DNA from 3 places in the Priestia sp. SB1 genome. Region 3 is predicted to be linked to each of the others. Evidence: riboswitches for the same ligand, from Rfam matches in the RefSeq annotation. Region 3 holds a riboswitch; each other region holds the start of a gene.
What was found. A riboswitch is a leader RNA that binds a small molecule or an ion and turns the genes downstream of it on or off. The one in region 3 is predicted to bind lysine.
Positions count from the first base shown of each region.

Region 1: linked by a shared signal. The riboswitch ahead of WKH56_RS15800 (amino acid permease) and the one ahead of lysA (diaminopimelate decarboxylase) in region 3 are both predicted to bind lysine.
Region 2: linked by a shared signal. The riboswitch ahead of WKH56_RS04345 (aspartate kinase) and the one ahead of lysA (diaminopimelate decarboxylase) in region 3 are both predicted to bind lysine.

Region 1 covers NZ_JBBJSS010000004.1:127,276-134,693, forward strand. The annotation lists gene WKH56_RS15785 (cysteine hydrolase family protein) at 1-474, shown strand, start outside; gene WKH56_RS15790 (GNAT family N-acetyltransferase) at 569-1,060, shown strand; gene WKH56_RS15795 (hypothetical protein) at 1,164-1,532, shown strand; gene WKH56_RS15800 (amino acid permease) at 1,569-3,008, opposite strand; lysine riboswitch at 3,111-3,295, opposite strand; TPP riboswitch at 3,470-3,570, shown strand; gene thiT (energy-coupled thiamine transporter ThiT) at 3,603-4,211, shown strand; gene WKH56_RS15810 (ethanolamine ammonia-lyase reactivating factor EutA) at 4,368-5,786, shown strand; gene WKH56_RS15815 (ethanolamine ammonia-lyase subunit EutB) at 5,813-7,183, shown strand; gene eutC (ethanolamine ammonia-lyase subunit EutC) at 7,198-7,418, shown strand, end outside.
Region 2 covers NZ_JBBJSS010000001.1:836,805-844,222, forward strand. The annotation lists gene WKH56_RS04340 (YslB family protein) at 46-573, shown strand; gene WKH56_RS04345 (aspartate kinase) at 625-1,857, opposite strand; lysine riboswitch at 1,999-2,176, opposite strand; gene uvrC (excinuclease ABC subunit UvrC) at 2,242-4,008, opposite strand; gene trxA (thioredoxin) at 4,232-4,546, opposite strand; gene WKH56_RS04360 (electron transfer flavoprotein subunit alpha/FixB family protein) at 4,949-5,929, opposite strand; gene WKH56_RS04365 (electron transfer flavoprotein subunit beta/FixA family protein) at 5,963-6,736, opposite strand; gene WKH56_RS04370 (enoyl-CoA hydratase) at 6,755-7,418, opposite strand, start outside.
Region 3 covers NZ_JBBJSS010000004.1:343,989-351,406, forward strand. The annotation lists gene WKH56_RS16900 (PAS domain-containing sensor histidine kinase) at 1-563, opposite strand, end outside; gene WKH56_RS16905 (YckD family protein) at 724-1,038, opposite strand; gene WKH56_RS16910 (NAD(P)/FAD-dependent oxidoreductase) at 1,112-2,230, opposite strand; gene WKH56_RS16915 (CBO0543 family protein) at 2,569-3,081, shown strand; lysine riboswitch at 3,148-3,330, shown strand; gene lysA (diaminopimelate decarboxylase) at 3,469-4,797, shown strand; gene WKH56_RS16925 (dicarboxylate/amino acid:cation symporter) at 4,848-6,110, shown strand; gene WKH56_RS16930 (hypothetical protein) at 6,249-6,383, shown strand; gene WKH56_RS16935 (hypothetical protein) at 6,539-6,724, shown strand; gene WKH56_RS16940 (LysR family transcriptional regulator) at 6,857-7,418, shown strand, end outside.

The sequences.
Region 1 (7,418 bases), 220 kb from region 3:
CTGCAAGCATGGAGGCGCCAAGACTATCCTGTCATTCACGTGCAGCATGCATCAGAAAATCCAGACTCTCCTTTACATCCAAGTTCAAAGGGGTTTCAATTCAAAGAAGGATTTGGTCCACAAGAAGACGAATACTTAATTCGCAAGCACGTGAACAGCTGTTTCATTGGAACAGAGCTAGATAGCTATTTAAAAGCAAATGGCTATGATACGCTTATCTTAATAGGACTAACTACTAATCACTGCGTCTCTACGACTGCGCGCATGGCTGGAAATCTAGGGTATAGGACGTATGTTGCGAACGATGCAACGGCCTGTTTTGATTGTATGTCCTACGATGGAAAAACCAGACTTCTTGCAGAAGATGTACATACATTCGCACTGTCTTCCTTGCACGGAGAGTTTGCAACGGTCGTTTCTACAAAAGAGACTCTTCAAGTCCTTCAAACCTTTCAATATGCCCAAAACCAATAACCGATGTGCATGCGCACATCGGTTTTTTATGTAGATTATGTTTCTTAAAAGAAGTAAAATAAAGATAATTCTATACTATAAGGAGTTTGTACATATGATCATTCGTTATGCTAAAGAAGAAGATTTACCTATGCTTGTTGAAATTTATAATCAGTCCGTTCAAACAAGTGCTGCTACTTTTGACTTAACGCCTGTAACAGTAGAACAAAGAAGGGGCTGGTTTAATAATCATATTAGCAATGAACTTTTTCCACTTATTGTCGCGGAAAAAGATGGAGTAGTAGCGGGCTATGCTTCGCTTTCCTCGTATCGAGATAAAGAAGCGTACATTCAAACAGTAGAGCTATCGATTTATATTGATAAAAATCAACAAGGGCATGGTATTGGGAAACAGCTTATGAAGCGCATTTTGGAATTAGCTAAAGAGCTCGACCATCACGTTGTCATTTCAGGAATTACAAAAGGAAATGATATCAGTATCAAAATGCATGAGCAATTTAATTTTACATTTTGCGGAGAGTTTAAAGAAGTGGGCTGGAAATTTGATCAGTGGCAAGATGTACTTTTTTATCAGCTTATTTTATAAGATGTATGACGCCTTTACACATTGTAACGTTTTAGTTTCATGTGTAAAGGTTATTAAAATAATAAGTTGTTTTATTATTTTAATACGAAAGGTGTTAGCTATCATGAGTACACATTTTCAATATCAACATCTAAGAGCTGTGCCGAAAAGATGGTCCCAAAAAGAACTGCATATCCAGCTGAATAGAATCAAACACAATTCTGAACTATCTACTATAGCAGCAGATCCGCTTTTTCATCTGTTAGAATGTACCCGTTCAGGCCTTCAAACTAAACAAGAAATCATAGACTACATCCAAACCATTCCTAATCACCAAATTCCATCTTTTGCAACTCATTTAAGCAGGTTAATTCAGCGTATTTATTATATCGAAGCTGCTGATTACTATAACCGTCCCCTCAAAGGTTATATGCTTGTTATGAAAAACCAACCCGCTTATATATCTCTTCATTTTGCCGATCAGCTCATATAAAAAAAGCGCTCTATTCAAAAGAATAGAGCGCTTTTTTTATTCGTATTTTTTCACTGTTACTTGACATTCTTTTAACGGGATAAGCTTCGACTTTTTCGTCCATTTGTATCCTAACCAAACAATTAAGAATAAAGGAAGTCCGATATAAGAAACAAGTACACCGTACCAGTCAATCGAGTCACCCATAAACGCCGAATAGTTTTGGCCTAAAATAACAACGGCACATAAAATAAAGGCAAAGATAGGGCCAAATGGGAAAAGTTTTGCATGATATGGAAGTTCACTCAAATCATGACCTTGAGCAACAAATGCTCTTCTAAAACGATAGTGGCTGATCGCAATTCCTAACCAAGCAATAAAACCAGACATACCAGAAGCGTTAAGTAACCACGTATATACCGCACCGTCTCCAAAAAATGAAGCACCAAATGCAAGTGTACCGACAAGTGCCGTTGCGATTAAGGCATTAACTGGAACGCCTCGTTTATTCACTTTTGCTAAAAACCTTGGTGCTTTTCCATCTTTGGCTAAGTTCCACAGCATACGCGTAGAAGCATACATGCCTGAGTTACCAGCAGATAAAACAGCTGTTAAAATAACGGCATTAATCGCTGATGCTGCAAACGCCAGACCTGCTCGTTCGAATATCAAAGTAAACGGACTTACTCGCACGTCATCACTTGCTAATGAATTCGCTGTGTATGGAATAAGCATTCCAATAACAAAAATAGCTAAAATATAAAATAACAAGATGCGCCAGAAGACTTGTTTAACTGCGCGAGGAACCGTTTTTTCCGGATCTTCACTTTCTCCAGCTGCGACTCCAAGCAACTCTGTTCCTTGGAATGAAAAACCAGCTGCCATAAAGATACCTAGTACAGTGAAGAATCCACCGTGAATCGGTCCATCACCAAGCGTGAAGTTTTTAAAACCTGGTGCTTCATTGTTAAAGATACCAAAAATCATCATAATACCAATAACTAAAAAGATAATAACCGTTACTACTTTAATTAACGAAAACCAAAATTCAGATTCACCAAATCCTTTTACAGAAAGGTAGTTAAGCCCAAACATAATTAATAAAAACAGGGCACTCCATAAAATAGAAGAAGAGTTCGGGAACCAAAATTTCATAATAAGGGCTCCAGCGGATAATTCAGCTGCAATCGTAATAGCCCAGTTATACCAGTAGTTCCAGCCGAGAGCGAAACCAAAGGATGGATCTACAAAACGAGACGCATACGTACTAAATGAACCAGCTTCAGGCATATAAGCTGCGAGCTCTGCTAGGCTGGTCATCAAAAAGTAAACCATTACGCCAATAATAGCGTAAGCTAAAAGCGCTCCCCCAGGTCCTGCTGTGTGAATTGCTCCACCACTTGCTAGGAATAAGCCGGTTCCGATGGCTCCTCCTAATGAAATCATCGTTAAGTGGCGAGATTTCAACCCACGTTTTAATTCTTGCTGCTCTTGCATAGATAAATACTCCTTTCGAATGTACGGAAAGAGACGGGATAACATAAAAAAAGCCCGCAGTATATGTGCGCGCTTTTAAATCTGAAAACCGCGTCAACCTTCCGTGAAGATAGCTCTTCACATCACTCGCATGATGTGACAGTTCTGTTCCTGTTCGGAGACAGCCCCAGCTTAAATCAACCGAGAAGTGATTTAAACTTCGGCAATTTTTCCTTTCAAGCAACATCCTCAATGTTCTCTGCATTTCCGTTACTTTACTATTAAAAACTGCGACCTCTACCTCATCGATTAGGATGAGGGTTTTTTATATTCAATTGACATAAAAGAAGTATAACAAATACTAAAACGATTGTCATTATAAAAAATAGATTCAGAAAATAGAAACATCTTTGAAATCTCTCGAATCTATTTTGTTACGTATGGTATAATAAACATTGTCTTTATACTACATAAATATCCAAACGTACCACAGGGGGAGCCGCCGTGCTGAGAGTGAACGAAATGTTCAGACCCTTCGAACCTGTTAGTTAACGCTAGCGTAGGAATGTGGGAATAGTAGCATATATTTGCTTACTCCTGTGTAAACCGTTTGATATGAATGATTCAAAAACAGGAGTGAGAAACGTGAATAAAGCATTACCTTTACAGGCTAAAATTGAAATAGCTATTTTTGCAGCATTGGCTTTTTTGATTGATCTTTTACCTTCTATAAAAATTGCAATAGGTGTAAGCATTTCGTTCTCTATGGTTCCTATCTTTATTATGTGTTTTCGATGGGGAGTTAAAGGAGGAGCTTTATCTGGATTTCTATGGGGAATATTACAACTAGCTTTAGGAAATGCGTATATTTTAACCCCGTTGCAAGCTTTTATAGAGTATATTATCGCTGTTACCTTTATTGGATTTGGCGGGATTTTCTCTAGTTCTATTAAAGGATATTTAGCTAATAATCAAAGATCAAAAGCTTTCTTTTTTATTATCTTATCTTTAATTATAGGAAGTTTTGCTCGTTATTTTTGCCATTTTATTGCCGGTTTAATATTTTGGGGATTTGCTGCACCAAAAGGAATGCCTGTTCTATGGTATTCTTTCTCGATAAATGGGATTTCGATGATTGGGTCGTTGCTATCATGTCTAATTATCCTTTCATTGTTAATTCCATCGGCATCAAGAATGATTGTAACTAAATCACACTCATCATAAGAAAAAAGACTAAATCTGCCAAGATTTAGTCTTTTTTCTTATTTGTCACCTTTGTTTACACAAAAGTGTGTCAGGTTTGATAACATAGTTAGTGAAATATTCAAAAAACTGTTTTATGATAGTCAACATATTCAAACGAGATAAAGGATTGATCGTATGCTACAGAAATGGATCACGAGCATAGGTTTAGATATTGGAACAAGCACAACAAAACTGATTGTAAGCAAACTGTTAATAGCAAATCAACAAAATCAGTTTACGCTGCCAGGCTGTCAAATTATTGATCGTCGCGTAACGTATGCAAGTTCCATCTATACAACACCTATGGTAAACGAGGTTGAAATCGATGTTCGAAGGTTAACGCTATTACTAGAAAAAGAGTACAAAAAAGCAGGGATCTCCTTAGATCAAGTGGAGGCGGGTGCTGTGATCATCACAGGAGAAACGGCTCGGAAGCAAAATGCAGAGAGTATCGTTCACTATCTAGCTGAACACGCTGGGAATTTTGTTGTTGCAACAGCTGGTGCTGACTTAGAAGGAATGTTAGCGGCAAAAGGATCGGGAGCAATCGAACATTCTGCTGAAACCAATAAAGTGATTGCCAATATTGATGTAGGTGGAGGCACTGCTAACATCGCCTTATGTCAAAATGGAAAAGTGATTGAAACGTTTACCCTGCATGTAGGCGGAAGATTAATTCGACTAAACGAAGATGGTATTGTTACCTACGTTTCGTCTTATTTGACTGAATTTTTAAAAAATAATTCTCTGATGCTTCAAGAAGGCGAAAAAGCAACATTTGAAAAACTCTCGTCTATTTGCAAATTGCTAGCTAAAGAAACCGTGGATTATGTGAGCGCACTGAAGCAAACCTCTTTGCTGCTCGTTTCCCCTCATACAAGATCTTCTACTCGGCCAGAGACAATCATGGTCTCGGGAGGAGTAGGAGCCATGATAGAGAAGGAGAAACCAAAAACAGTGAAGGAAGTGGCCATACACGGAGACATTGGTCCGCTGCTAGCTTATCAGTTTCAAGCCATACAGGTATCTCAAGCCGCTGAAACAACGCGAGCCACTGTCATTGGAGCTGGTATGCAAAATACAGAAGTTAGCGGATCAACCGTATACATTAAATCAAAGCGGCTGCCGCTAAAAAATATTCCGATTATAGAGATACCCGTACAGCAAGAGGAGGAGTGGAATCCGCAGCTGTTTCAAGAAAGAGCTCGAACGGCATGTATGCAGGCTTCAACTGTTTTCAGCGCAGAAGATCCTCCCGTTGCTATTGCTTTATCTCATTTCCCTTACTGCAGCTATAGAATGCTGCAAGAATTAGCAAAAGTAATAAGCGCTGAATTTGGTGCTTGTTTTAAAGGAGCTAAGTGCCTCGTTGTTTTATGCGAGCAGGATATTGCTAAAGCTTTAGGACAAGCACTAGCCAAACAGGAGAACGAATTAGAAATTATTTGTTTAGATCAAATTGACTTTACCCACGGAGATTATATCGATCTAGGGTTACCCGTAGCTGGAGAGGCAATCTCTGTTTCGATTAAAACACTCGCTTTTTCATCATAATCAACTGAACATACAAGGAGGAAACGATGTTTAAAACTACCCGGTTGTTAGGAGAAACATTTTCATTTTATAGCTTGAAAGAAATTATGGCCAAAGCAAACGAAGAACGTTCTGGAGATCAGCTCGCAGGAGTTAGCGCTGAGTCAATGAAAGAACGAATGGCAGCCAAACAAGTGCTAGCTGATATCACACTTGCTGATATTCGAAATTACCCGCTGCTAAGCGCAGATGAAGACAACGTCTCGGCATTAATCGAAAGTCAGATTGATTCATCGGTTTACGACATTATTAAAAATTGGACAGTAGGGGAGTTAAGAGAATACATCTTATCTGATGAGCATACCGGAGAAGAGCTTCTTGCGCTTAGCAAGGGATTAAACAGCGAAATGATTGCGGCAGCTACCAAAATTATGTCCAATTTAGATTTAATTCAAGGAGCTGCCAAGATAGAAGTGCAAACTACTTGTCAAACGACTATCGGTCAAAAAGGCGTATTGGCTTCAAGAGCCCAGCCTAATCATCCTTCAGATAACTTAAAAGGAATGAGAGCATCTCTCTACGAAGCGTTAAGCTATGGAATTGGAGATGCGGTTATCGGAATTAACCCTGTTATTGATACAACGGATAATATCTACGCGCTTTTAAATGAAACAAAAAATATAATCAACGAATGGTCAATTCCTACTCAAAACTGTGTATTATCACATGTGACGAGCCAAATGAGAGCAATCGAAAAAGGAGCAGCTGCTGACTTGATTTTCCAAAGTTTAGCAGGCACAGAAGCCGGTAATGATTCATTTGGGATTTCACTGTCTATGCTCGATGAAGCGACAGCGTTAATTCATGAAAAAGGGACAGCAAAAGGTCCGAACCGCTGGTATTTTGAAACAGGACAAGGTTCTGAATTGTCAGCAGAAGCCCACTATAATATTGATCAAGTAACGCTCGAAGCTAGATGCTACGGCTTAGCTCGCCACTACAAGCCTTTCTTAGTTAACACGGTTGTTGGATTTATTGGACCTGAATATTTATATAACAGCAAACAAGTCCTGCGAGCTGGGCTAGAAGATCACTTTATGGGCAAAATGCACGGCTTACCTATGGGAGTAGACGTATGTTACACCAACCACATGGATGCTGATCAAAACGATATGGATAATTTAAGTATGCTTCTAGGAACAGCTGGGGTGAACTTTGTAATAGGAGTGCCCATGGCTGATGACTGCATGCTAAACTATCAGTCTCTTAGTTATCATGATATCGCAACCGTGCGCAATGTACTCGGCCGTACCCCAACGCCGTTATTTCAAAAATGGCTTGAAGATCAGCGTATTATGGAAAACGGACGCTTCACATCAAGAGCTGGAGACCCAACTATTTTTATGAATTTGATTTAAGGAAGGTGCTTACTATGATACCAAAGTCAAATCGCGATCCGCTTGAAACACTTAAACAATTTACCCCTGCCCGCATAGGTGTTGGCCGTACAGGAACAAGGCCGCTAACAAAAGACGTTTTATCTTTTCGCACAGATCATGCCGCAGCCGTAGACTCTGTATACGGCTCAGTTTCAGAAGATATTCTATCTGAGTTTAACCTTTTTTCTGTGAATACACGCGCGGAGTCAAAAGA
Region 2 (7,418 bases), on a different contig from region 3:
TTTTTTAGATTTGTATATAATAGTAGTAAAGAAAGAGGGGAAAGCATGAGCAATTTACAAACAGAATCACAGCAAGAACTTGAAGGGACGATGGAAACATTAGAACCTAATGCCGCAGCTGAAACAGAGAGAGCTCTTGATCACGTTCCATATTTCGGATACAGCCTTTTGCGTGACGTGTTAATTCCAGAGCTTCTTGGAGACGAAACGAATACCATCTCATACTGGGCAGGAAAACACCTTGCGCGTAAATATCCATTAAATACAATGGATGAAATCGTCGCATTTTTTAAAGCAGCTTCCTGGGGAACACTGACGCTTGCCAAAAAAGATAAATATTCACTAGAGCTTGAGTTATCAGGTGATGTGGTCAGCAAAAGATTTCAGCAGGAAACTTGTTCATTTCATCTTGAGTCAGGGTTTGTGGCTGAACAGATTCAGCGTCAAAACAACTGCCTAACAGAAGCCTACTTAACACCTAAAGAAAAGAACGGAAAAGTGCTGATTTCCGTGCAGTGGGACCGAAAAGATATCTTACCTACCGAAACCCGTGCGGAGCGTTATAAAAAGTAAGAAATACGTATATATAAAAGACGTGGAGATACCACGTCTTTTTTCTTTTCTTTATACTTGCACTGCCTGCTGCTCTTCTAATTCAAATGCTACGTGAAGCGTCTCAACAGCTTTTACCATATCAGCATGCGGTACAACTGTAGATACTTTAATTTCAGACGTGCTGACCATCTTCACTTCAATTGTCTCTCCTGCCAGCACTTCAAACATTTCGGCTGCAACACCTGGATTAGATATCATGCCAGATCCCACAATCGATACTTTAGCCAGACTGCTTTCATGTTCAATACGCGTATACCCCAAGGTAGATTTATACTCTTTTAAGACGGCAAGAGCAGCTTCTACATCTACAGTTTTAATAGAAAATGAGATAGAGAGGCGATTATTAGCCGTTACGTTTTGAATAATAATATCCACATTTAACTGTTCTTTTGCTAATGCTGTAAAAATAGTAGAAAGAGTTTGTAACTCGTTGTTTAACCCTTCAATTGTCACCCGTGAAATATTATCTTCAAACGCAATTCCTCTTACGACTAAGTTTTGTTCCATTGAAACTTCCTCCTCAACAATCGTTCCATTCTCGTTTTCTAAGCTTGAACGCACTTCTAGCGGTACCTGATAATTTTTTGCAAACTCAACAGCGCGCGGATGCAGCACCCCTGCTCCTAAATTGGCTAATTCTAACATTTCGTCATATGAAATAGAATGAAGTTTACGAGCATCTTCTACGTAGCGCGGATCCGTCGTAAACACTCCTGTTACGTCTGTATAAATATCACATTTTGCAGCTTTTAGTGCCGCGGCAAGAGCTACTGCCGTCGTGTCAGAGCCGCCTCGACCTAATGTTGTAATGCTTCCATCTTCTGAACAGCCTTGGAATCCAGCTACTACTACGATTCGACCTCTATCTAATTGGCTTTGAATACGAGTCGTGTCAATGTGCTGGATTCGTGCATTGCTGTGAACTGCTTCCGTCTGGATACCAGCTTGCCAACCTGTTAGCGAAGTGGCTTCATGACCTTTGAATTGAAGAGCCATTGTTAACAGGGAAATCGTTACTTGTTCTCCAGTTGTAAGAAGCATATCCATTTCGCGTTTACTTGGACTGTCCGTAATATCACTTGCTAATTTCACCAGTGCATCTGTGGTTTTGCCCATTGCCGATACAACAACTACTACTTGGTTACCGCGCTCTGCTTCTTGAATAACACGGTTTGCTACATGTTGAATACGTTCAACAGAACCAACAGATGTTCCACCAAATTTTTGAACGATTAATGCCATAATTTTGTTCATTCCTTTTCAATAAATTTGCATATGCAGGATGATGAGAAGCTAAATTTTTTTACTCAGACAATAAAAAAAGCAATGAGATGAGCTCTCATTGCTTAACGAACGAAAATTATAAAACATAACCGTCCACTGCCGTGAGATAGCTCTCCAAGAATCTACATCTTGACAATCCTACGTTTATTCAACGCAGAACCAGCAATCATTACTATGAGGTAATGTTCACTTCGGCAAATTTCCCTTTCCGCATCGTTCATAAGGGCTCATACCCTTCCTGATGCGTACTGATTAAATTTGCACCTCTATCTTCACTTCATTTGATGAAGTGTCGTATGAAATTAGTTAATAGCTTATCAAATATTTTCTATTATTTCAAGACTATTTTTGTAATGTTTCATAAATTTTTTCAGCAATGTTCTGAGGAACACCTGAATTTCGAATATCTTCAATCGTTGCTTCTTTCAATTTTTTCACCGAACCAAAATGCTTTAACAAAGCTTTTTTACGCTTTTCTCCCACTCCCGGAATGTCGTCCAGAACTGACTGAAAAGCGGACTTAGAGCGCACTTGACGGTGGAAGGTAATCGCAAAGCGGTGAACTTCATCTTGAATTCGCTGAAGCAAATAAAATTCTTGACTATTGCGTTCAAGCGGTATGATTTGAGGAGGCTCACCAATCATCAGATTGGAGGTTCTGTGCTTATCATCTTTGACAAGACCTGCTGTAGGCACTAAAAGTCCCAATTCATTTTCGAGAACGTCCTGTACTGCAGCTAAATGCCCTTTGCCTCCATCTACAACAATTAAATCCGGAAGCGGAAGACCTTCTTTTAACGCTCTGGAATACCGTCTGCGAACGACTTCCCTCATGGAACTGTAATCATCTGGTCCCTTTACCGTCTTAATTTTATATTTGCGATATTCTTTCTTTTCCGGTTTCCCATCAACAAAAACAATCATCGCAGAAACTGGGTCTGTTCCTTGAATATTTGAGTTATCAAATGCTTCAATCCGATAAGGAGCGGCAATTCCAAGCTCCTCTCCTAACCGTTCAACTGCGCCAACTGTACGCTCTTCATCTCGTTCAATTAAATAGAATTTTTCACCGAGCGCAATCTTTGCATTTTTACACGCAAGTTCTACTAATTCTTTCTTTTTGCCTCGCTTTGGATGCTGAACCTCTACTTCTACTAACTTCTCAGCTAACTCTGCATCAATCGTTGCTGGAACCATCACTTCTTTTGGCTTAATATTTTTGGCATAAAACTGACCGATAAAAGTTAAGAAATCTTCTTCTGGCTCTTTATAAAAAGGAAACATAGAAACTTCTCGCTCAATTAATTTCCCTTGGCGAATAAAGAAAACTTGAACACACATCCAGCCTTTATCGTAAGAATAGCCAAACACATCTCGATTAACAAAATCATTAAACGTTACTTTTTGCTTTTCCATTGTCGCTTCGATATGAGCAATTTGATCTCGGTATTCTTTAGCCCGTTCAAAGTCAAGTTCTTCTGAAGCTTTTAACATTTTTTCAGTTAACTCTGTTTTGACATGCTCATATCCACCATTTAAAAACCGCGTGATATTTTCAATAATTTGTTTGTTTTGCTCTTCTTTTACCTCTTTTACGCAAGGAGCTAGACATTGCCCGATATGGTAATACAAACAAGGCCTATCTGGCATAGTGGAGCACTTTCTTAACGGATAAATGCGATCAAGAAGCCGCTTTGTTTCATTTGCTGCTTGAACATTAGGATAAGGACCGAAGTATTTCCCTTTATCTTTTTTTATTTTTCTTGTAATAACAAGTCGGGGCTGTTTTTCAGCTGTAATCTTAATAAACGGATAGCCCTTATCATCTTTAAGCATAATATTGTATTTTGGGTCATGCTTTTTAATTAAATTCATTTCTAAAATAAGCGCTTCTAAATTAGAAGATGTGACGATATATTCAAAGTCAACAATGTCGTTTACAAGTCGAAGCGTCTTTCCGTCATGAGATCCGGTAAAGTAGGAACGTACTCGATTTTTTAATACTTTTGCTTTTCCTACGTAAATGACCGTTCCATATTTATCTTTCATCAAGTAACAGCCGGGCTGATCCGGTAAAATAGCCAGCTTTTCTTTTAAATAATCGTTCATACTTTTCTCCTTCCTCTTCTCTTACTCTGTCCATCTATACAATCGCTTATGAAGCGTAACCTACATTCTTTCCTGTCTTAATACATGTACATAAGCTGGATTTATGGCGATGTTCCTTACATCTAGTATAAAACAAACGAACGCATATTCGCTAAATAAAAGTATTCCCAAAAGAGAAAAAGTGGAGAAAAAGAAAAAAACCTAGCCTGAGCTAGGTTTTGACTTACGCGTGTTTATTAATCAATTCTGTTAATGCTTCTTTTGGTTGGAAACCAACTACTTGATCAACTTTCTCTCCATCTTTGAATAATACTAAAGTTGGGATACTCATAACACCAAATTTTCCAGCTGTTTCTTGATTTTCATCAACGTCTACTTTTACGATTTTAACTTTATCGTTAAGTTCGCCATCAATTTCTTCAAGAACTGGAGCAATCATTTTACAAGGGCCACACCATGGTGCCCAAAAGTCAACAAGCACTAGGCCTGATTTAATTTCATCTGTAAAGTTTTTATCTGTAGCATGTGCAATAGCCATTTTAATTCCTCCTAAATATATGCAATATCCAAATTCTACTCACAGTATATCACCTTCAAATAAGGTTTGCTAACTTTTTGCTTACATTTATACTGTTTATTCTCCGCTCTAGTTTGTACAATTTGCCTAAAAATATGCGTAGAAAATTTCGTTTCCCATGAGGCTGAGACCTGACTAAATGAATCCAAAGACGAACAAATAGTATACATAGGTTGAACCGCTTGCGACACCGCAGTTGATTTCCATGCAAGACTTCGCTTTTCTAGCAGGAGTCTTGCATGGAAATCAACTGCTAGAAAGACCTACCCTGCGTTTACCCTAACAAAAAAACGAACCACTAATCAAAAATCTTGATCAACGGTTCGTTCTTCACTTCGTCTCAAATACTTTTGTCCGAGAATCTTACGCAGACTGTACTTTCAGCTTTTTAAATTCTTCCGTTAGCAGAGGCACTACTTCAAATAAATCTCCAACGATTCCGTAGTCAGCTACTTTAAAAATATTCGCTTCAGGATCTTTATTGATTGCAACAATAATTTTTGAATTTGACATACCTGCCAAATGCTGAATAGCACCTGAAATTCCGCAGGCAATGTATAAATCTGGTGTGACTACTTTGCCCGTCTGACCGATTTGAAGAGAATAGTCGCAGTAATCTGCATCGCACGCTCCGCGAGACGCTCCAACAGCTCCATTTAACACGTCCGCTAGTTCTTGGAGAGGTCCAAAACCTTCCGTGCTTTTTACACCTCGACCACCTGCAATCACGACTTTTGCTTCGGACAAATCAACCCCTTGCGTTGCTTTGCGTACGACTTCTTTTACAACAGTACGCAGGTTTTTGATTTCAACATTTAAATCCTCTACATCACCTGTACGCCCCTCATCTTTTGCAAGCGGTGAAATATTATTTGGACGAATCGTGACAAACGTAAAAGCATCGGTCATGATTTTCTTCTCAAATGCTTTACCAGAATAAATTGGGCGAGTGAAGACTACTTGATCCCCTCCCACTTCTACATCCGTCACATCCGAGATAAGTCCTTTATCTAAGCGAGCTGCCAGTTTTGGCGCTAGATCTTTGCCAAGAGCCGTATGCCCAAATACGATAGCTTCAGGCTGTTCACTTTCAATGATGGCTAATAATGCCTGAGCGTAACCATCCGATGTGTAAGCAGCTAAATCTTCATGCTCCGTCACAACAACTTTATCTGCTCCGTATGCAATAAGTTCTTCACTTAAAGATTTTACGTCCTTTCCTACTAACGCTGCAATAATTTCTCCCCCGTCAGCTACAGTAGACGCTGCGGAAATCGCTTCAAACGATACGTTTCGTAATCCCCCATCACGTGCTTCTCCAAGAACTAACACTTTGCGTCCCATTACAATACCCCCATTGTTTTGACTTTTGACTTATTAAATGACTTTTGCTTCCTTATGCAGTAAATTGACCAGCTCTGTTACTTGATCTTTTATATCTCCTTGTAATACGCGCCCCGCGTCTTTTTTCGGAGGTAAATAAATTTCAATTGTCTTTGTTTTTGCTTCTACATCATCTTCATCTAAATCTAAATCGTCTAATTCCACTTCAACCAACGGTTTCTTCTTCGCTTTCATAATCCCTGGAAGAGATGGATAGCGAGGCTCATTAAGTCCCTGCTGAGCTGTTACTAAAAGAGGAAGCGACGTTTCAATAACTTCCGAATCTCCTTCCACATCGCGTACAACCGTCACTTTTTCACCTTCAATATCCAGCTTTGTAATCGTTGTAATATATGGGATTTCTAACTGTTCTGCTACGCGCGGTCCCACCTGGCCTGAACCTCCGTCAATCGCTACGTTTCCTGCTAAGATTAAATCAGGAGATTGCTCTTTTAAGTACTGTGCCAGCAGCCTAGAAGTCGTGTACTGATCGCCATCTTCTATGTCATCTTCCGTATTGATTAAAACCGCTTTATCTGCTCCCATAGCCAAAGCTGTTCGGAGTTCTTTTTCTGATTCTTCCCCTCCTACACTCACGACCGTAATCTCTCCGCCATGCTTTTCCTTTAGCTGAATAGCCTCTTCAACTGCATACTCATCGTAAGGGTTAATAATAAATTCAGCTCCATCTTCAACAATTTGACCATTTTTTAGTGAAAGTTTCTCCTCTGTATCGAACGTTCTTTTTACTAACACATAAATATTCATTCAATTCCCCTCCTAAGCTTATTTTCCTAAAAATTTAGGCTGGCGCTTTTCAATAAAAGCGGCTACGCCTTCTTGAGCATCACGGCTTTTGAATACGCTTCCAAAAAACTGTGCTTCTTTTTTGATGCCGCTGTAATAAGCATCTGTTTTTACATGTTGAAGCAGCTGCAAGGTAGCTTTAACAGAGATTGGGCTTTTTTTGGCAATTTTTCTAGCAAGTAAAAATGTTTCATTGATAAGCTGACTTTCTTCAAAAGCTGCGTTTGCCAATCCTAACTCCACTGCCTCGCTGCCCGATATTGGATCACTTGTCAGCATCATCTCACAAGCCTTATGAACCCCTACATAACGAGGCAATCGCTGAGTTCCTCCAAACCCTGGTATAATTCCTAACTGAAGTTCAGGCAAGCCCAGCTTAGCATTTTCTGTTACCAAACGGATATGGCAGCTCATAGCAAGCTCTAATCCTCCGCCTAAAGCAGCTCCATGAATAGCTGCAATAACTGGTTTTGGGTAATTTTCAATATACTCAAAGAGCTCTTGGCCGTTAACAGCAAGTTTCTCGTAATCTTTTTCCTGCTGCAGTGATGTAAACTCTTTTATATCAGCTCCAGCACAAAAGAATTTCCCTTCGCCTTTAATGACGATAACCCTTGTCTCTTTGCTATCTTCTAAATGTTTT
Region 3 (7,418 bases):
TGCTGTCTGACCGTCTCAAATTCTGTTTTCGATTCCCCTGATTGAATAGTCTTATGAAGTTCGCACACGGGCTCCTTTAAAAACGAAGGTATAATCGGAAGAGGCTTTTGATGAATTTCTTCAAACGTCCAGCCAAATGTATTCTCAAACGCAGGGTTCACTTGAAGCGTTTTACCCTCTAAGTCAACGATAGCAACAGCATCTGCGTTATGATAAATAAAAGGCTGAATCTGTTCTTTTTTCTCCTGATAACTAGTTATATTCACGCAATGTCCCATAACTTCAGGTTTTTCTGTGTAAGATAAAGGGGTTAAGTTTACTACATAGCGTTTATCATTTATTTGAAGCTCGTACATAAGCTTTTTCTTTTTATTTAGCGCTTCAAAAAAATGCTCATACGAGACCCATTCTTCTAGAGGTATTTTTTGCTCAGAAACGCTTTCTCCTTGATACATACTGTAAACAAGATGGTCACCTTTTTGTTTGTAAGCAAATATGATTCCTAGAGCCTCAGCTGAATGATTTTCTGCATGTAATCGGACTATTTTTTTATTTTCGTTCATCGTTCATATTTACCTACCCCTCACTAGCATCTTTCCTACTCGTTCTCATTCTCTTAATTTTACATGAGGTGTTTAAAATTTACTAGATAAAGAAGCGGATATTTTCCATTCATTCACATAAAAAAGCGCCTGTATAGGCGCTTTTTTATGTGAATAGGAATTACTTTGAATGATGCATTTTATGACAGTGACGCTTCGGGACAAAACCATTTTGCTCCATATGCTGATAGCGATTTTCCATATGTGAAGAAATGTTTTGACTCTCCGTTTTGCTTAGCACGCCGTACTCCACATATTTTGAAAGTATTTCTTTCTTTTTTTCGAACATTTCTTTGTACAGAACGGATAATTCCTGCTTTTGCTGAGACGTCAGCTGCACGTCTTTTGTTTCTGGCTGAGGATTGTTTTCCGCTAATACAGGTGTCGCGCTCATAAATAAAAAAGCTGCTGCTGCACTTATCATAATCTTTCGCAAACAATCTACTTCCTTTCATCATATAGTAGTTATAGTTTGCGAACTTCTATTTGTTTTCATTCATTCTATTTGCTTAGGACTCAATAGCTCCTCTTACATCATAATCGCTAAGATCAATTTCCATTTCCATTTCAAGTGCTAATTTAGCCAGCTCTGAACCAAGATAAGGGCCCGACGTTAAGCCTGAAGCTCCGAGACCATTCGCTACTAGTATTCCTTCGTAAGCTGGAAGAGCCCCAATGACTGGCAAGAAGCCTGGAGTAAATGGTCGAAACCCTACCCTTGTTTCTAAGACTGTGCTTTCTGTTAAGCCAGGAGCAATTGATAAGGCCTTTGAAAAAATTTCATGAAGCCCCCCAGCCGTTACTCTCAAGTCATAACCCGTGTCGTTTTCATGTGTTGCTCCTATGACAATTTGACCTTGTTCAAACGAAAGAATATATTGGTCGCTTGGAGGCATTACAACGGGCCAGTCTTTTGTATCTAAATCAGGAAGATGCAAGTGGACAATTTGCGCTTTTTGAAAGCTTGCTAAAAATTTCACTCCAAGAGGCTCTAGTAATTGATTTGCCCACGCTCCTGCTGTCACGATTGTTGTACTTGCTAGAAGGGTTTGTCCATTTACGGCAACGCCCGTTACTTGATTATTTTCATAAAGTAGTTCTGCGTTTCCTTCTATTATTTTTGCACCGTTTTTCTTCGCTGCATTCACAAGTGCGTTTCGAAGAGCTCTTCCGTTAACGCGAGCGGCTCCACTAATATGAACTGAACTGTATTCTTCCGAAAGAGCCGGAAACAAAGCCTGTGTTTCTTTAGCGGATAAACGTGTAATCTCGCCTATTTCGGGGGCTTCTTCCCGACGCTTATATGCTCGTTCCTCCATTTTTTTAAGCTTTTGTTCATCAGTGTGTAAACTAATTGCTCCTACTCGCTTATATCCCGTATCCGTTTCTCCATCTTCTTCTAATTGCTGAATTAATGTTTGATAGTACTTGGCGCCGCCTTTTGCTAATCGGTACCATGCTTTATTTCGACGCTGCGAAAGCCACGGACAAACAATTCCTGCTGCTGCATCAGTAGCTTGACCAGCATCCTTGCGATCTATCAATGTCACATCTGCTCCTGCTTTTGCTAAATGATATGCCGTAGAAGCTCCAAGTACCCCAGCTCCAACTACGATGTATGTTTTCATACCAAAACACCCTTTTCTTTCTTCTAGTATTCTCATGCTATATGTATGCAATTTTAGCATAGCAAAAAAAGAAGTCACATACTAGGCGAAGCTATTTTAAGCTTATTTTTAAGCCTTGCTGACTTTGACATATAGCTCCTTTCGTCTCGTAAACAAAAGCGGTAGAAGTTCTTTTACCAAGATTATAACAGGGTGAAGAAAGCCGTAAATAGTGGTAATACGTCTTTAACGCTGTGGCTTACGGCTTTTCTATTATAGGTGCTGAATAAAAAAATGAAAGAATAAAACCACTATAATATGTAAATAAAAAGAAATAACCATTATTTTAAGGAGAGCGTATGCAATCTTCATTTGTATTATTTTTTATCATTCTTGGTTTACTATTTGGCAAGTGGCGAAGGTATCAAGAATACTACCCTACTTTGCTGTTTTGGGTCACGGGGAATTTGCTTTATGAAGTGCTGCTGTTTCATCACCGCGTATGGGTATTTCACCCTGTTGGTATTGATCATCTTTTTCTACCCGATCACCTAATGGTTTCTCTTGGAATAACCTTAATTATTTATCCGTTTGTTATACCGGTTTTTTTAGGAAGGCTGCCGCTGCATGTAAGCGGCCGGCTGTGGTGGATTCTTTTGTGGGCGCTTTTATTTACTGTGATTGAGTTCATTGCTTATGTTAATCACAGTATCACTCATCATTATGGATGGTCGCTGCTATGTTCTTTTCTCTTCAATATTGTCACGTTCTCACTTTTAGTCATTCATCAGAAGACAGCGCTGGCTGCTTGGATTCTATCTGGAAGCTTCATAGCTTTTTTATTTATCTTCTTTGATATTCCTATGCCTTAACTTTTCATTGACTAGACGGAGGAAAAGGAAATATAATAGGAGTTACATTTAAATATAATTTTCCTCTCTGAGAATAGAGGTGCATGAAATCAAGAGTCACTTATTGGAGACTAATGGAGTCTGTGAAGATAAGTAAAAGGGATTTCGTGCCGAAGTATATAAACATCCATTGTGTTCATATACTGGTTCAGTATTGAATAAATGCTGAGCTGTCACAAACCACTTGGTTTGTGGAGAGCTATTGAAGAGATGTTGATGCCTAGAATGTAATAATACTTTATTATTATGAAACCAAGACGCGTGAACATCACTTCACGGGTCTTTTTTGTGTTTTTCTACTGACCATCAAAGTTATAGTTGAATGATTTAAATGGAGGGATACGGATTATGTACTTACATGGAACGAGTAAAATTAACAGCAGCAATCATTTAGAAATTGGGCAGTGCGATACGGTCGAACTGAAAAAACAATACGGCACTCCCCTATACATCTACGATCAAGAATTAATTGAGACGAAATGCAAGGCCTTCCATTCAGCCTTTCAAAGAAGCGGATTTTCATATCAAATCGCATATGCAGGGAAAGCGTTTCTTTGTATGGAAATGGCTAGCCTTTTAACGAAGCTTGATATGTCATTAGATGTGGTCTCAGGAGGCGAATTATTTACAGCTCTTGAAGCGGGATATCCAGCTGAACGCATTCATTTTCATGGAAATAACAAAACGATTGAAGAAATTGAAATGGCTCTTGATGCGAATATTGGCTGTTTTGTTGTGGATAACTTTACCGAACTTGAAGTTTTACATGCCTTAGCAGCTGAGCGCAAACAGAAAGCATCTATTCTTCTGCGTGTTACTCCAGGGATTGAAGCCCACACACATGAGTATATTATGACCGGACAGGAAGACTCCAAGTTTGGATTTGGTCTTTCCAATGACCAGGCTATGAAAGCGGTAAGTTCTGCATTAGAAAAGCCTTACTACGATCTTTTAGGCATTCATTGTCATATTGGTTCGCAAATTTTTGAAGTAGATGGTTTTTCTCGCGCCATTGATATTTTAACTGATTTCTTATTCAGTATTCGTGATAAAATGGAATTTGAAGTAAAAGTTTTAAACGTAGGTGGTGGTTTTGGTATTCGTTATACCGAAAGCGACTCTCCACTTCCAGTTGAGTATTATGTAGATGCACTGACAGAAAAGCTAAGCCGCACGTTAACTGAACAGAATTATACCCTTCCGGAAGTCTGGATTGAGCCTGGAAGAAGCATCGTAGGAGAAGCAGGTACAACGCTTTATACAATCGGCTCAACGAAGGAAATTCCAGGTGTACGCAAATACGTAGGAATTGATGGCGGTATGACCGATAATATCCGTCCTGCTCTTTACGATGCAAAACATGAAGCTGTCTTGGCTAATAGAGTGACGGATAAAAAAGATGAAACAGTATCAATTGCGGGGAAATGCTGTGAATCAGGAGATATGCTTATTTGGGATATCGATTTACCGCGCGTTAATCAAGGAGATTTACTAGCAGTATCCTCTACAGGTGCCTACAACTATTCAATGGCTAGCAATTACAACCGTATTCCGCGCCCTGCTGTTGTATTTGTGAAAAATGGAGAAGCTCGTCTTGCTGTAGAGCGAGAAACATACGAAGATTTGGTGCGTAAAGATGTAAAGCCAGTCGTTACTACGTATGCAATGAGCAAATGATAGCTGTTCTTGCGTAGTAAAGAAGCTATTGTTGTTTGGAGGAAATCTATATGGTTTTAAGTGTATTTAAAACGTACAGATCATCGCTTATTCTGCTTCTCGCTATTTTAATTGGCGGGATAGCAGGATATGCTATCGGGCCCGATGTGGCAGTCGTAAAGCCCTTTGGTGATTTGTTTCTTAATTTAATGTTCATGATTATCGTTCCCCTTGTCTTTTTTAGTGTGGCTTCGGCGATCGCAAACATGAACGAAATGAAACGTCTTGGTAAAATTATGCTAGGTATCGCCGTTGTGTTTGTCGCCACTGCTGCTGTTTCAGCCGTTCTAGGCTTTTTAGGCGCATCACTTTACAATCCGCTGCACAACGTAGATACTTCTGCCATTAAAGAATTAATGGGTGACAGTGAAAATACAGCTGAAAAAATGACGCTTTTAAATCAGCTTGTTAGTACATTTACTGTACCTGATTTTGTTCAGTTATTTTCGAAAGAGCATATTTTACAATTAATTGTCTTTGCCGTTATCTTCGGTATTGCTACCACGATGGCTGGTGAAAAAGGACAGCCTATGGCGAAATTTCTGACTTCGGGTCAAGAAGTATCGATGAAAGTCGTTAAAATTGTCATGTACTATGCTCCAATTGGTTTAGGGTGCTATTTTGCTACTGTAGTAGGAGAACTTGGACCAAAGATCTTGCAAGGGTATGCTAGAGCATTTATTCTTTATTTATTAATTGCAATCGTTTACTATTTTGGCTTCTTTACGCTATACGCATGGATTGCTGGCGGTAAAGCAGGAATTAAGCTGTTTTGGAAAAATGCAGCTGCTCCTTCTATCACTGCTATTGCTACCTGTTCTTCCGCGGCATCTATTCCAGTCAATTTAGACGCAACAAAGAAAATGGGTGTGCCGCTGGATATTGCTGAAACAGTGATTCCATTAGGAGCAAACACCCATAAAGATGGTTCTGTTATCGGTGGTATTCTAAAAATTGTTTTCTTATTCAGTTTGTTCGGCAAAGATATGACGTCTGCTACGAGTATTTTGAGCATATTAGGCGTAGCCTTTTTAGTTGGAGCCGTAATGGGAGCAATTCCTGGAGGCGGTATGATTGGCGAAATGTTAATCATTACAATTTACGGATTTTCGCCAGAAGTTCTGCCCATCATTGCGGTCATTTCCACAATTATTGACGCCCCTGCTACGCTCTTAAACAGTACGGGAAATACAGTAACAGCGATGCTTGTTACAAGGTTTACAGAAGGAAAAGACTGGATTAACAAAATTATCACCACCGATAAAGTTGCCTAGTAAAAAAGCAAAGGGAACAGTCTTAGTGACTCTCCCTTTGCTTTTTTAGTGTGCAGTAATATCGATAGCCGTGTATAAAGTTTGTAAATACGCACATTCTATAGGTATGTTTCATAACCGGACTGGAGGTGTCGTCTAATGAGTAACGCTGCAGGAGGTTCAAAGAAGAATCAACCGAATGATGCGAATCACGTAAGTGCAGAAACAAAAGCTCATCAAAAACGTCTCACTGAGCAAAACAAACAAGAGCATCAAGCTGAAGAGCGAAAATAAAATGACGTCAAAGAACGTTTGGCACAGGCCCTGCGTTCTTTGACGTCATTTTATTTTGAGAGAGCTTAATGACGACGCTCTTTATAGGTCTATCGTACAACCTCCTTTCAAACTTTTACATATTCTATTAATAGGTTTGTAAAAGGAGGAATGATATGGTGTTTTCTTGGATAGAGATTACAGCTGCAGCCTTTGGGCTTTCAGTTATTTTGATAAGTTTTGCATTTTTGCCCGAACGTACAGGCAAAAATCTTTATATTCCTCATCAGCTAGTAGCAAAATCTATGTTTCTCTATAAAAAGATTATTGGTTTTATAAATCAATTTCGACAGAAACTTTAGTTCATTTCCTTTCCTCGTTTTTATTCATTGGATAGCTCCCTTTTTTAATCAGCGCATTTACAGTAAATAATTTAATGGTTAAAATAAAGAGTAAAAAAAAAGGATAAGCAGTTTGCAGAAATGGAGTTTCACATGGAAATCAGAGACTTAGAATACTTTATAGAGGTAGCGAATCATAAAAATTTTACAAAGGCAGCGCTGCAAGTTCATTTGTCACAAACGGCTTTAAGTAAAGCCGTCAAAAAAGTAGAAAATGAACTAGGATTTGAGCTTCTTGACCGTTCAACAAGAGAATTAAAGCTAACCGATGCAGGAGAAGTCGTGTATCATCAGGCAACTAAAGCGCTGTCGGTGTTAAAAGACATGCCTCACTTGTTGGGCGATTTAATGAACTTGCAAACAGGGCAAATCAAGATGGGAATCCCTCCGCTCATCGGGACCTTGTTTTTCCCGAAGATTGCAAAAGCATTTAATGAACAATACCCTAAAGTATCTCTAGAGCTTATTGAATTTGGAGCAAAAAAAATTGAAGCCCTTGTGGAAGAGGCTGGTGTAGATATGGGGATTGTTATGCTTCCTCTCACAAGCGGTCATGATGAGCATTTTCACGTATACCCGTTCGTTAAGGAGAGATTCCTTTTATACGCCCATAAAAACCATCCTTTAGCGAAACGTTCTTCCGTCTGGATGAAAG